DNA from 2 places in the Kitasatospora sp. NPDC048296 genome. Region 2 is predicted to be linked to the other one. Evidence: riboswitches for the same ligand, from Rfam matches in the RefSeq annotation. Region 2 holds a riboswitch; the other holds the start of a gene.
The links. A riboswitch is a leader RNA that binds a small molecule or an ion and turns the genes downstream of it on or off. The one in region 2 is predicted to bind cyclic di-AMP.
Positions count from the first base shown of each region.

Region 1: it holds a riboswitch for cyclic di-AMP, as region 2 does, so the genes downstream of both, ACGF12_RS18060 (NlpC/P60 family protein) here and ACGF12_RS31930 (M23 family metallopeptidase) in region 2, are expected to answer to the same signal.

Region 1 covers NZ_JBICZB010000027.1:3,498-8,294, reverse strand. Annotated here, with positions in the region: gene ACGF12_RS18070 (NYN domain-containing protein) at 1-87, shown strand, start outside; gene ACGF12_RS18065 (NlpC/P60 family protein) at 287-1,324, shown strand; cyclic di-AMP (ydaO/yuaA leader) riboswitch at 1,663-1,816, shown strand; gene ACGF12_RS18060 (NlpC/P60 family protein) at 1,827-2,984, shown strand; gene ACGF12_RS18055 (NlpC/P60 family protein) at 3,212-4,258, shown strand; gene ACGF12_RS18050 (hypothetical protein) at 4,408-4,797, shown strand, end outside.
Region 2 covers NZ_JBICZB010000076.1:25,924-30,720, forward strand. Annotated here, with positions in the region: gene ACGF12_RS31915 (TetR/AcrR family transcriptional regulator) at 84-665, opposite strand; gene ACGF12_RS31920 (alpha/beta fold hydrolase) at 740-1,564, opposite strand; gene ACGF12_RS31925 (YiaA/YiaB family inner membrane protein) at 1,660-1,950, opposite strand; cyclic di-AMP (ydaO/yuaA leader) riboswitch at 2,147-2,305, shown strand; gene ACGF12_RS31930 (M23 family metallopeptidase) at 2,318-3,166, shown strand; gene ACGF12_RS31935 (hypothetical protein) at 3,263-4,144, opposite strand; gene ACGF12_RS31940 (GNAT family N-acetyltransferase) at 4,187-4,765, shown strand.

The DNA.
Region 1 (4,797 bases), on a different contig from region 2:
GACCGGGAGGTCGCGGAGGGCGTGCGGAAGGCGGGCGCGCGCCCGGTGGCCTCGGTGCTGCTGCTGAACCGGCTGGCCCGGCCCTGACCTCGGGTCGGACGGTGTGAAGTCCGGGCAGTGTCCGTTTTGCGAGGGTGTGCGGATCCCGTGAAGTCAGCATGGGGGCCGGAGTTCACGCCTTCGGGGAGTGGCAAAACGGATAGATCTTCACTAGGGTCTGGCGTCAAACCTATTTTCCGGAATCTCATCCGATCAGGTGAGTCCGATGGAAGAAGGAGCCGGTCCCTTGGCCTCCCACCGCCGTCCCAAGCAGCCGAGCCGCGCGCGGGTCTCCGTGCTCACCGCTGCCGCTGCGACCGCGGTCGCCCTCTCCGCCCAGGTGGGCGCGCACGCGGCGCCGCAGCCGAGCAAGGACGACGTCAAGGCGCAGATCGACCAGCTCCAGCAGGAGCAGGAGCAGGCGGCGGAGAAGTACAACGGCGCCAAGGAGCGGGCCGACCAGCTCCGCAAGCAGGCCGACCAGCTGCAGGACCAGGTGGCCCGCAGCCAGGACCAGATGACCCAGCTGCAGACGGGCCTGGCCGAGGTGGCGGGCGACCAGTACCGCACCGGCGGCATCGACCCGTCCGTCCAGCTGATGCTCTCCTCCGACCCGTCCGGCTACCTGGAGAAGGCCTCCAGCGTCCAGCAGGCCAGCGCCAGCCAGACCGAGGCGCTCAAGAGCCTGCTCGACCAGCAGCGACGGCTGGACCAGGAGAAGGCCGAGGCCGCCGCCGTTCTGTCCTCGCTGGACTCCACCACCAAGGACCTGAACCAGGCGAAGTCGGACGTCAATCAGAAGCTGAAGGCCGCGCAGGACCTGCTGAACTCGCTCAGTGCCGCCGACCGCGCCGCGCTGAAGGCCCAGCAGCAGCAGGACGACCGCGCCTCGCGCGGCACGGCCCGGGTCGACCTCAGCAGCCTGCCGCCGGCCAGCGGCTACGCGGCCGTGGCCGTCGCCAAGGCGATGAGCAAGCAGGGCTCGCCGTACGTCTGGGGCGCCACCGGGTCGAGCACCTTCGACTGCTCGGGCCTGATGGTCTGGTCGTACGCCCAGGCCGGCGTCTCGCTGCCGCGCACCTCGCAGGAGCAGGGCAACGTCGGCACCCGGGTGCCCTCGCTGGACCAGGCCCAGCCGGGCGACCTGGTGATCTACGGCAGCGACCGGCACCACGTCGGGATGTACATCGGCAACGGCATGGTGGTCCACGCGCCGCACACCGGTGACGTGGTGAAGGTGATGAAGGCCGACGCGATGCCGATCAACACGATCCGCCGGGTCTGACGCCCCGACACGCCCGAAAGTCCGGGTTCCGGCCCTGTGATCCGCGCCACCCTCCTGCCGGGGGTGGCGCTTCGGGCTTGTCTGTTCCGTGGTCGGCCGGTGAGACCTGATCAGCTTTGCGTGCGGTGGCGATCACCATCGGTCATTTTCACAAAAGAACACGGGTAATCTTCCGTCTTTTTTCTGACAAGGATTTGAACGGATCACGGTTCAGTTACTAGGGTCGTGCCCCGAACCACCGCACTGTCGATCACCCAGCCTGGGTGGCGGCGGTGGTTACCGTCGAGTTCGCGAAACAGCGGGGCAGGTCGAAGCGACTGTCCGACAGGGGAGCCCAGTGGTCGGGGGCGCTGCGGAGCGGAGCCGGGGAACCACGTTCCTCCGGGGTGAATCGGCGCCAGGTCGGCCGGTGGAACGGCCGTGAGGCGTCGTAGGGCATGCTTCCGGCCCGAACCCGTCAGCTCACCCGGTAGGCGGCCGTAGGAAGAAGGAGTCCGCCTTCGTGGCGTCCCATCGTCGTCCCAAGCCCGCCAGCCGCGCCCGTGTCTCGATCCTGACCGGTGTCGCCGCGGCAGCCGTTGCCCTCTCCGCGCAGTCCGGCGCGCACGCCGACCCGCAGCCGACCAAGGACCAGGTCAAGGAGCAGGTCGACCAGCTCAACGAGCAGGCTGAGCAGGCGACCGAGAAGTACAACGCCGCCCAGGAGAAGCAGCAGGCCCTGGAGAAGCAGGTCTCCGGCCTGCAGGACCAGGTGGCCCGGCAGCAGGCCCAGGTGACCGACATGCAGGGCGGGCTCGCCGAGATCGCCGGGGAGCAGTACCGCAACGGCGGCATATCCCCGACCGTCCAGCTGATGCTCTCCACCAGCCCGGACAACTTCCTCAACCAGGCCGGTGCGCTCAACCAGGCCGGTGACACCCAGAAGAACCAGCTGAAGCAGCTCCAGGAGGAGCAGCGCAAGCTCGACCAGGACCGCACCGAGGCCCAGGGCAAGCTCGCCGAGCTGGAGTCCACCACCCAGCAGCTGAAGACCTCCAAGGAGGAGGTCCAGAACAAGCTGAAGGCCGCGCAGGACCTGCTCAACACCCTGACCGAGCAGGAGCGTCAGGCGATCCGTCAGGCCGAGGAGAAGGCCGCGGCCGACGCCAAGGCCCAGGCCGACGCCGCCGCGAAGGCCGCCGCCCAGCAGCAGGCCGCCGCCGACCGTGCCTCGCGCGACAGCGGCCGTACCGACATCAGCTCGGGTTCGGGCTCCTCGGGTTCCGCCACCTCCTCCTCGCCGGTTGCCAAGCCGGCCGCCCCCGGCAGCTCGCACGGTGCCGCCGCGCTGGCCGCCGCCGCGGGCAAGGTCGGCAGCCCGTACGTGTGGGGTGCCACCGGCCCGGGCTCCTTCGACTGCTCCGGCCTGATGGTCTGGGCGTTCAACCAGGTCGGCGTGTCGCTGCCGCGCACCTCGCAGGAGCAGGCCGGCGCCGGCACCCGGATCGGCTCGGACATCTCCCAGGCCCAGCCCGGCGACCTGCTGATCTTCTTCAGCGACGCCCACCATGTCGGCATCTACGCGGGCAACGGCCAGGTGCTGCACGCGCCCAAGCCGGGCGCCTCGGTCCGCTACGAGGCGGTCTCCAACATGCCGCTGGCCTCCATCGTGCGGGTCTGATCTCCGCCCAGGCCGTTTCGGGCCCGGTCCTCCATTGCGGAGGGCCGGGCCTGCGGCTTTTCCGGCGGCTCGGGCGAATGTCCGATTAGTGGTCAAATATTCGGGTCGGGAGGGGTTTGGACTCGCTTGCCCGGACTCGCTAACGTCTGCCACCGGACTCCCGCTCGACGGCCGCCCGTTGGGGCGCGGCCGCGGGGCCGCGCCGCAGGATTGGAGCCGCTGCCGCCATGTCCGTGCACCGTCGTTCCCCACTGCTCGTCCGTGCGCTGGTGCTGACCGCGGCCGCCACCACGGCCCTGAGTGTGACGGCCGGCGGCAGCGCCCAGGCCGCTCCCGGTGCACCGGGCACGCCCGACCTCAGGGACGTCAAGGCGCAGGTCGAGCAGCTGTACGACGAGGCCGAGCGGGCGTCCGAGAAGTGCAACGCCGCGCAGGAGGCGCAGAAGCGGCTCCAGAGCGAGACCGCGCTCCTGCAGGGCGAGGTCGCCGCCGGCCAGGACCAGCTCAACCAGCTACGCGGGGACCTCGCGACCGTGGCCGGGGCGCAGTACCGCGGCGGCGGGATGACCCAGACCGCCCAGCTGATGCTCTCCAGTGACCCCGAGTCCTACCTCGCCCGCGCCCGCACCCTCGGGCAGGCCGCCGAGCGGCAGCGGGAGACGCTGCACGAGCTGGTCAGCCGTCAGCGCACGCTCGACCAGCGCCGCACCGAGACCGCGGGCAAGCTCGCGGAACTGGACCAGGCCCGGCGCTCGCTGGCCGAGAACAAGCAGCAGATCCAGCAGCGGCTGGCCAAGGCCCAGAAGCTGCTCAACAGCCTGGGCGCGGCCGAGCGGGCCCGGATGCTCGTCCAGGACGCCAACGACGCCGAGCGGCGCGCCACCCGCGGCACCGACCGGCTGGACCTCGGCACCACCCCGGCCGCCTCCGAGCGGGGGGCGGCCGCGCTGGCCGCCGCGGTGCGGATGATCGGCTCGCCGTACGTCTACGGATCCACCGGGCCCCGCGCCTTCGACTGCTCCGGTCTGATGTACTACAGCTGGCGGCAGGCCGGAGTGACCCTGCCGCGCACCTCGCAGGCCCAGGCTTTCGCCGGGCAGCGGATCAGCCTCTCCGAAGCGCGGCCGGGAGACCTGGTGATCTTCTACCGGGACATGCACCACGTCGGGATGTACGCCGGCGGCGGGGTGATGGTGCACGCCCCCTACCCGGGAGCCAAGGTGCGGTACGAGAGCGTCAACGCGATGCCGGTCGCGGGAGTGGTCCGGCTCTGAGCGCGACGACCTCCGGCCCGGCCGAGATACCCGGTCGCGTACTGTCCCGGCGCGCCGCGCTGCTGCTGGCGGCCGGCGGGCTGACCCAGCTGTCGCTGCCCCCGGCCGCGCCGCCGGCACCCGGGCGGCCGGCCGACCAGCGGGCCGAGGTGGCCGATCTGCTGGCGGCGCGGGCGCGCTCGCTGCCCGCCCGGTCCGGGCTCACGGGGGCCGAGGCGGTCTACCGCAACCTGGTGCTGTCGCCCGATCAGGGGTCGTCGGCGGCCGACGGGCCGGACCGGCTGACCGCCTCCGTCGAACTGGCGGTGCGGATCGCCGGCTACGACGAGTACCCGGTGGTGTACCCGCGCCGGATCGCGCTGGTCCGGGAGGCGGGTGGCTGGCGGGTCGAGCGGGAGGAGGCCGCGAGCGGGCCCCCGGCGCTGTGGGACCTCGGCCCCGCCCGTACCGCCCCCGGCGCGCACTGCCTGGTGCTCGGCCTGGCCGAGGGGCCGGACCCGGCCGGGCTGGTCGCGGTCGGGGACAAGGCGGTGCCGGCC
Region 2 (4,797 bases):
CCACCCGCCCCGCACCAGAACCCGGCCCTCCCGACCGCCGGCCTTCCGATCGCCCTGCGCCAGAAGTCGGCGGGCCCGACTTCCTACTCCTCTTCCTCCGCCTTCGGCCAGGTGCGGAGGCCGGTGGTGAGGGTGGTGACGAGGCGGTCGTGGGTGGTGGTGAGATCTTCGGCGAGTTGGAAGGCGCCGGTGATGGAGAGGGAGGCGAAGCCGTGGGCGAGGGAGCGGACGGTGCGGGCGGCGTGGATGGCCTCGGGACCGTCGAGGCCGTAGGAGCGGAGGACGGCGATGATGACGCCGACGAGGCGGGTGGCCGCGCGGGTGAGGTCGTCGTCGGGCTGGGGGGCCTGGGGGAGGGCGGTGTAGCGGTGCGGGTGTTCGGTGGCGTAGGCCTGGTAGGCGCGAAGAACGGCGGTGACGGCGTCGTCGCCGCTGCGGCCGACCGCGGCCTCGGCGAGCCGGTCGGCCAGTTCCTCGGTGACCCGGACGGCGATCAGCCGGCGCAGTTCGGTCAGGCCTCCGCTGACGTGCTTGTAGAGGGAGGGGGTGGCGACTCCCGCGCGGGCGGCGACGGAGGCCAGGGTGAGGGCCTCGGCGCCCTGCTCGTCGATGAGGGCGAGGGCGTGGTCGACGACCTGGTCCGGGGTCAGTCCTACTCGGGGCATGGGTTCGGTTTCTCCGTACGGCTGCGGTTCGGCGGGTTCGGCGGGCTCAGCGGGTTCAGGCGAGCTCGGCGGGTTCAGGCGAGCTCGGCGAGGAAGGGCAGCAGGGCGTCCGCGACGGCCTGCGGGTTGTCGGCCATCGGGTAGTGGCCGGACCCCTCGATCATCACCTTCCGGGTGCCCAGCGCCGCGGCCTGCCGCTCGGCGACGGCCGTCGGGTCCGGGAAGTCGGGGTCCTTGCTGCCCATCAGGACGAGCGAGGGGCAGCGGACGGCCGCGCACCAGCCGATCGGCGCGGAGTCCCCGGTGACGTGTCCGCGGGTGGCGGTCTTGCGCCCGGGGGTGCGCAGGTCGGCGACCAGCCCGGCCACGTAGGTGTCGAGGTCGGCGGGTCGGGGGCCGGGGAAGGCCATCTTGCGCAGGTAGAAGCCCCAGACAGCCGGCCAGTGGACCATCGCGCTGCCCATGACGGCCATCACGCCGCGCATCAGGGCGTTGGCCCGGTGCTCGACGAAGGCGTCGATCAGCGCGATTCCGGCGACCCGCTGGGGCGCGTCCCCGGCGAGCTTGACCACGGTCGCCCCGGTGTAGGACTGCCCGACCAGGACGGCCCGCTCGATGCCGAGGTGGTCGAGCAGGGCGAGGACGTCGGTGGCGACGGCGGCCGGGCTGTAGTCGTCCCAGACGATCGAGGACTCGCCGAAGCCGCGCACGTCCATGGTGATGACCCGGCGCCCGGCGGCGGTGAGCAGCGGGTGCAGGTGCCGGTAGGCGCGGCGGCTGTCGAGCATTCCGGGGAGCAGGACGACGGGGGTGCCGTCGCCCTGCCGGGTGTCGTCGAAGGCGATCCGGCCGCCGGGGACGTCGAGGTACTGGGTGCTCGGGGTGATGGTGCCGTTCACGGTGGTCCTCCACGGGGTCGGTGCTGCCGATAGCCATAAAGCTATGGCTAATAGCCTTAGCCGTCAACCCCTTCCCCCGGTGTCCCGGGGACGGCTCAGACCCCCTCGGCCCGGAACGGGTCGTGCTCGCTGAGCAGCTTCTCCAGTCGGGCCTGGTCGACCCGGGCGACGGTGTCCGAGGACTCCTGCCGGTCCCGGATCACCTTGGCCAGCGTGAATGCGGAGGTGACGGTGTAGAGCAGGCCGATCCCGAGGAAGGCCCTGGTCCACCCGCCGACGGGCAGGTGGGCGACCCCGACGGCGAGGGCCGAGCCGGAGATCGCGAACGAGAGGACGGCCTGGACGAAGTACGCGGCCGTGGTGCGTGACTGCATCGGTGCGCTCATGCCGTCAGGATGTGGGGGTGCGGCCGGGTCGCACATGAGTAGGAGTACTCAGATGGGCTGGGCGAATGACGGTTCGTTCGTCGGCGTCCGACCACCTGCTCCCCAGTCGTCCCGGACGGATGGCTTGGAATCAGGGCCTCCTAGGATTAACGTTTGATAACGCAGCGCGGTCGTCAATGCCGTACCCAGACGGCACCGTGCGCCGTCGCCTAATCCCGCCGACCGGCCTCCGGGCAGGTCAGGGAGCCGGGGAACCACGTTCCTTGGGGTGAATCGGCGGGGCCCCGGCCCGGCCGTAGGAGACCTTCCTGCTCCGAACCCGTCAGCTAACCCGGTAGGCGCGAAGGAAGGAAAGGAGCGCGCCTCCGTGGCGTCGACGCACACCCCGGCACACCCGGCCGGCCCCGCAGCCGGTACCCAGCTCCTCGACCACCCCGGCCCGGACGGAACCGAGTCGCTCGGCACCGACGACTTCGCCCCGGAGGCCGAGGCCAACCGCCACCGGATGCCGCGTCAGACCCGCGGGGCCTCCCCGCTGCTCGGCGTCACCGCCGTCGCCGCCACCCTGGGCGCCACCGGTTTCGCCTCCGCCACCCCGGCCGCCGCGCCCGCCGTCGAGGCCGCGGACGAGGCCCCGGTGACCCTCGCCGCCGACCCGGGCCTCGCGCTCGCCGCCCGCATCCAGCAGCAGGCCGACAGCCAGCGCACCGCCGCCGAGGAGAGCGCCCGTCTGGAGGCCGCGAAGGAGGCTGAGGCGAAGGCCGCCGCCAAGGAGGCCGACGCCAAGCGCGCCGCCGACGAGGCCGAGCGCGCAAAGGCCGCCGCCCTCACCCTGCCGGTGAAGGACTACAACCTCTCCGCCCACTACGGGCAGAGCGCCCGCTACTGGGCCCACCTGCACACCGGCCTGGACTTCGCCGCCGACACCGGCACCCCGGTCTACGCGGTGGGCCAGGGCACCATCACCTCGGCCGGCTGGTCCGGCGCGTACGGCTACCGGATCGTCGAGACCCTGCCCGACGGTACCGAGATCTGGTACTGCCACCTCTCCTCGATCATCAAGGGCTCCGGCGCGGTCGGTTCCGGCCAGCAGATCGGCAAGGTCGGCGCGACCGGCAACGTCACCGGCCCGCACCTGCACCTGGAGGTCCGCCCGGGTGGCGGCGCCCCGGTCGACCCGGAGACCTGGCTCCAGCAACGCGGCCTCAACCCCTGACGGGAACCACCTGAACCCCTGACGGGAGCCCCCGACGGGAACCGGGGGCCCTGACGCGACGCCCGAGGGCCCCGGACACCCGGGGCCCTCGGCCGTTCACTCCGCCGACTCCGCCGGCAGCTGCGCCAGGTAGGCGTCGATCTCCTCCGCCCCCGGCTCCGGCGCGAGCTCCGGGAACTCCTCCACCAGCAGCCGCGGCAGCCCCGGCACCGTCCACTCGCCGATCAGGTCGAGCGCCACCTCGGCCGCCGCCGTCTCGAACTCCCCGAAGTCCCCGGCCAGTTCGTCCGGCATCGGCCGCCCCAGCGCGTTCAGCTCTGCCAGGTTGCGGTAGCTGCGCCGCATCAGGCCGTGTTCCAGCAGCCGCCGCGCGCCGTCGGTGGCCATGCCGACCGACAGCACCCGGCCCGGTCCCCAGCCCTGCTCGTCCGGTTCGTCCAGCCAGCCGGTCGGCACCAGCGCCTCGAACCCGGCCAGCCGTTCCTCCTCGCCCAGCCCGGCGAAGCCGGCCAGCCAGTCCCGCACCGCCGCCTCGTCCGTGGTGTCCACCCCGTGGGCGTGCAGCAGCACCGCGTACAGCCGCGGCCAGGTGACCAGGTCGGCGCGGCGCAGCAGCCCGGCCGCGACCTCGCCCTGCCACTCGGCCTCGGCGTGCAGCCGCTCCTGGCGCTTGGCGTTGAGCCGCTTCGCCGCCCGCTGGTGGTCGACCAGCAGCCGTACGGCGTCGCCGTACGCGAGCGGGTCCGCTTCCGGGGCGGGTTGGACGTAGAGGTGGAGCCGCTCGTACAGCAGGTGCTCCACCGCGTTGGAGGTCAGTTCGGGCCAGCCGTCGTGCATCCTGCCCTCGCCCAGTTCCAGCAGCGCCAGCACCGTGCGCAGCGGCTCCTCGGCCACCGGCGCGCGGTCCTGCTCGGCCGCCCAGTCGAGCAGGTCGGCGGCCCTGGTGCGCGGGGCGAGCCGCAGGTCTTCGTCGTTCATGTTCCGAACGGTAGCCGTCGGACGGGGGTAGGGTCGGCAGCCATGGTCCCCGTACGCCTCACCGGCCCCAGGCTCGCCATCCGCGAGTACCACCACACCCCGGAGGAAGTGGACGCGCTGCACGCGCTGTACAGCGACCCGGAGGTGACCCGTTACCTCCCCTTCGAGCCGCGCGACCGGGAGACCTGCGCCGACCAGATCGAGCTGTACCTGGAGGAGGCGATGGCCGAGGAGCGGGACACCTACCGCCTCGCCGTCGTCCGGCGGGAGGACGCAGAGGACCCGGCGGACGCGCTGCCGATCGCGCACGCCAGCCTCACCCTCGGCAAGTACCGCTCCGCTCACCTCGGTTACGTGCTGAGCCGCGGGGTGTGGGGCCGCGGCTACGCGGGCGAGATCGCCGGGCTGCTCTGCGAGCTCGCCTTCGGCCCGCTCGGGCTGCACCGGCTGGCCGCCCGGGTCGACGTGGACAACACGGCCTCCGCCAAGGTGCTCACCAGGCTCGGCTTCCAGCTGGAGGGGCGGGTGCGGCACGACCTGTACAAGGGCGGCGTCTGGTCGGACTCGTACCTGTACTCGATGCTCGTCGACGAGTGGCCCGGCCCTTCGGTGCCGTCCTGACCCCGGAAGCGGGCCCGGCCGGGGGTTAACCC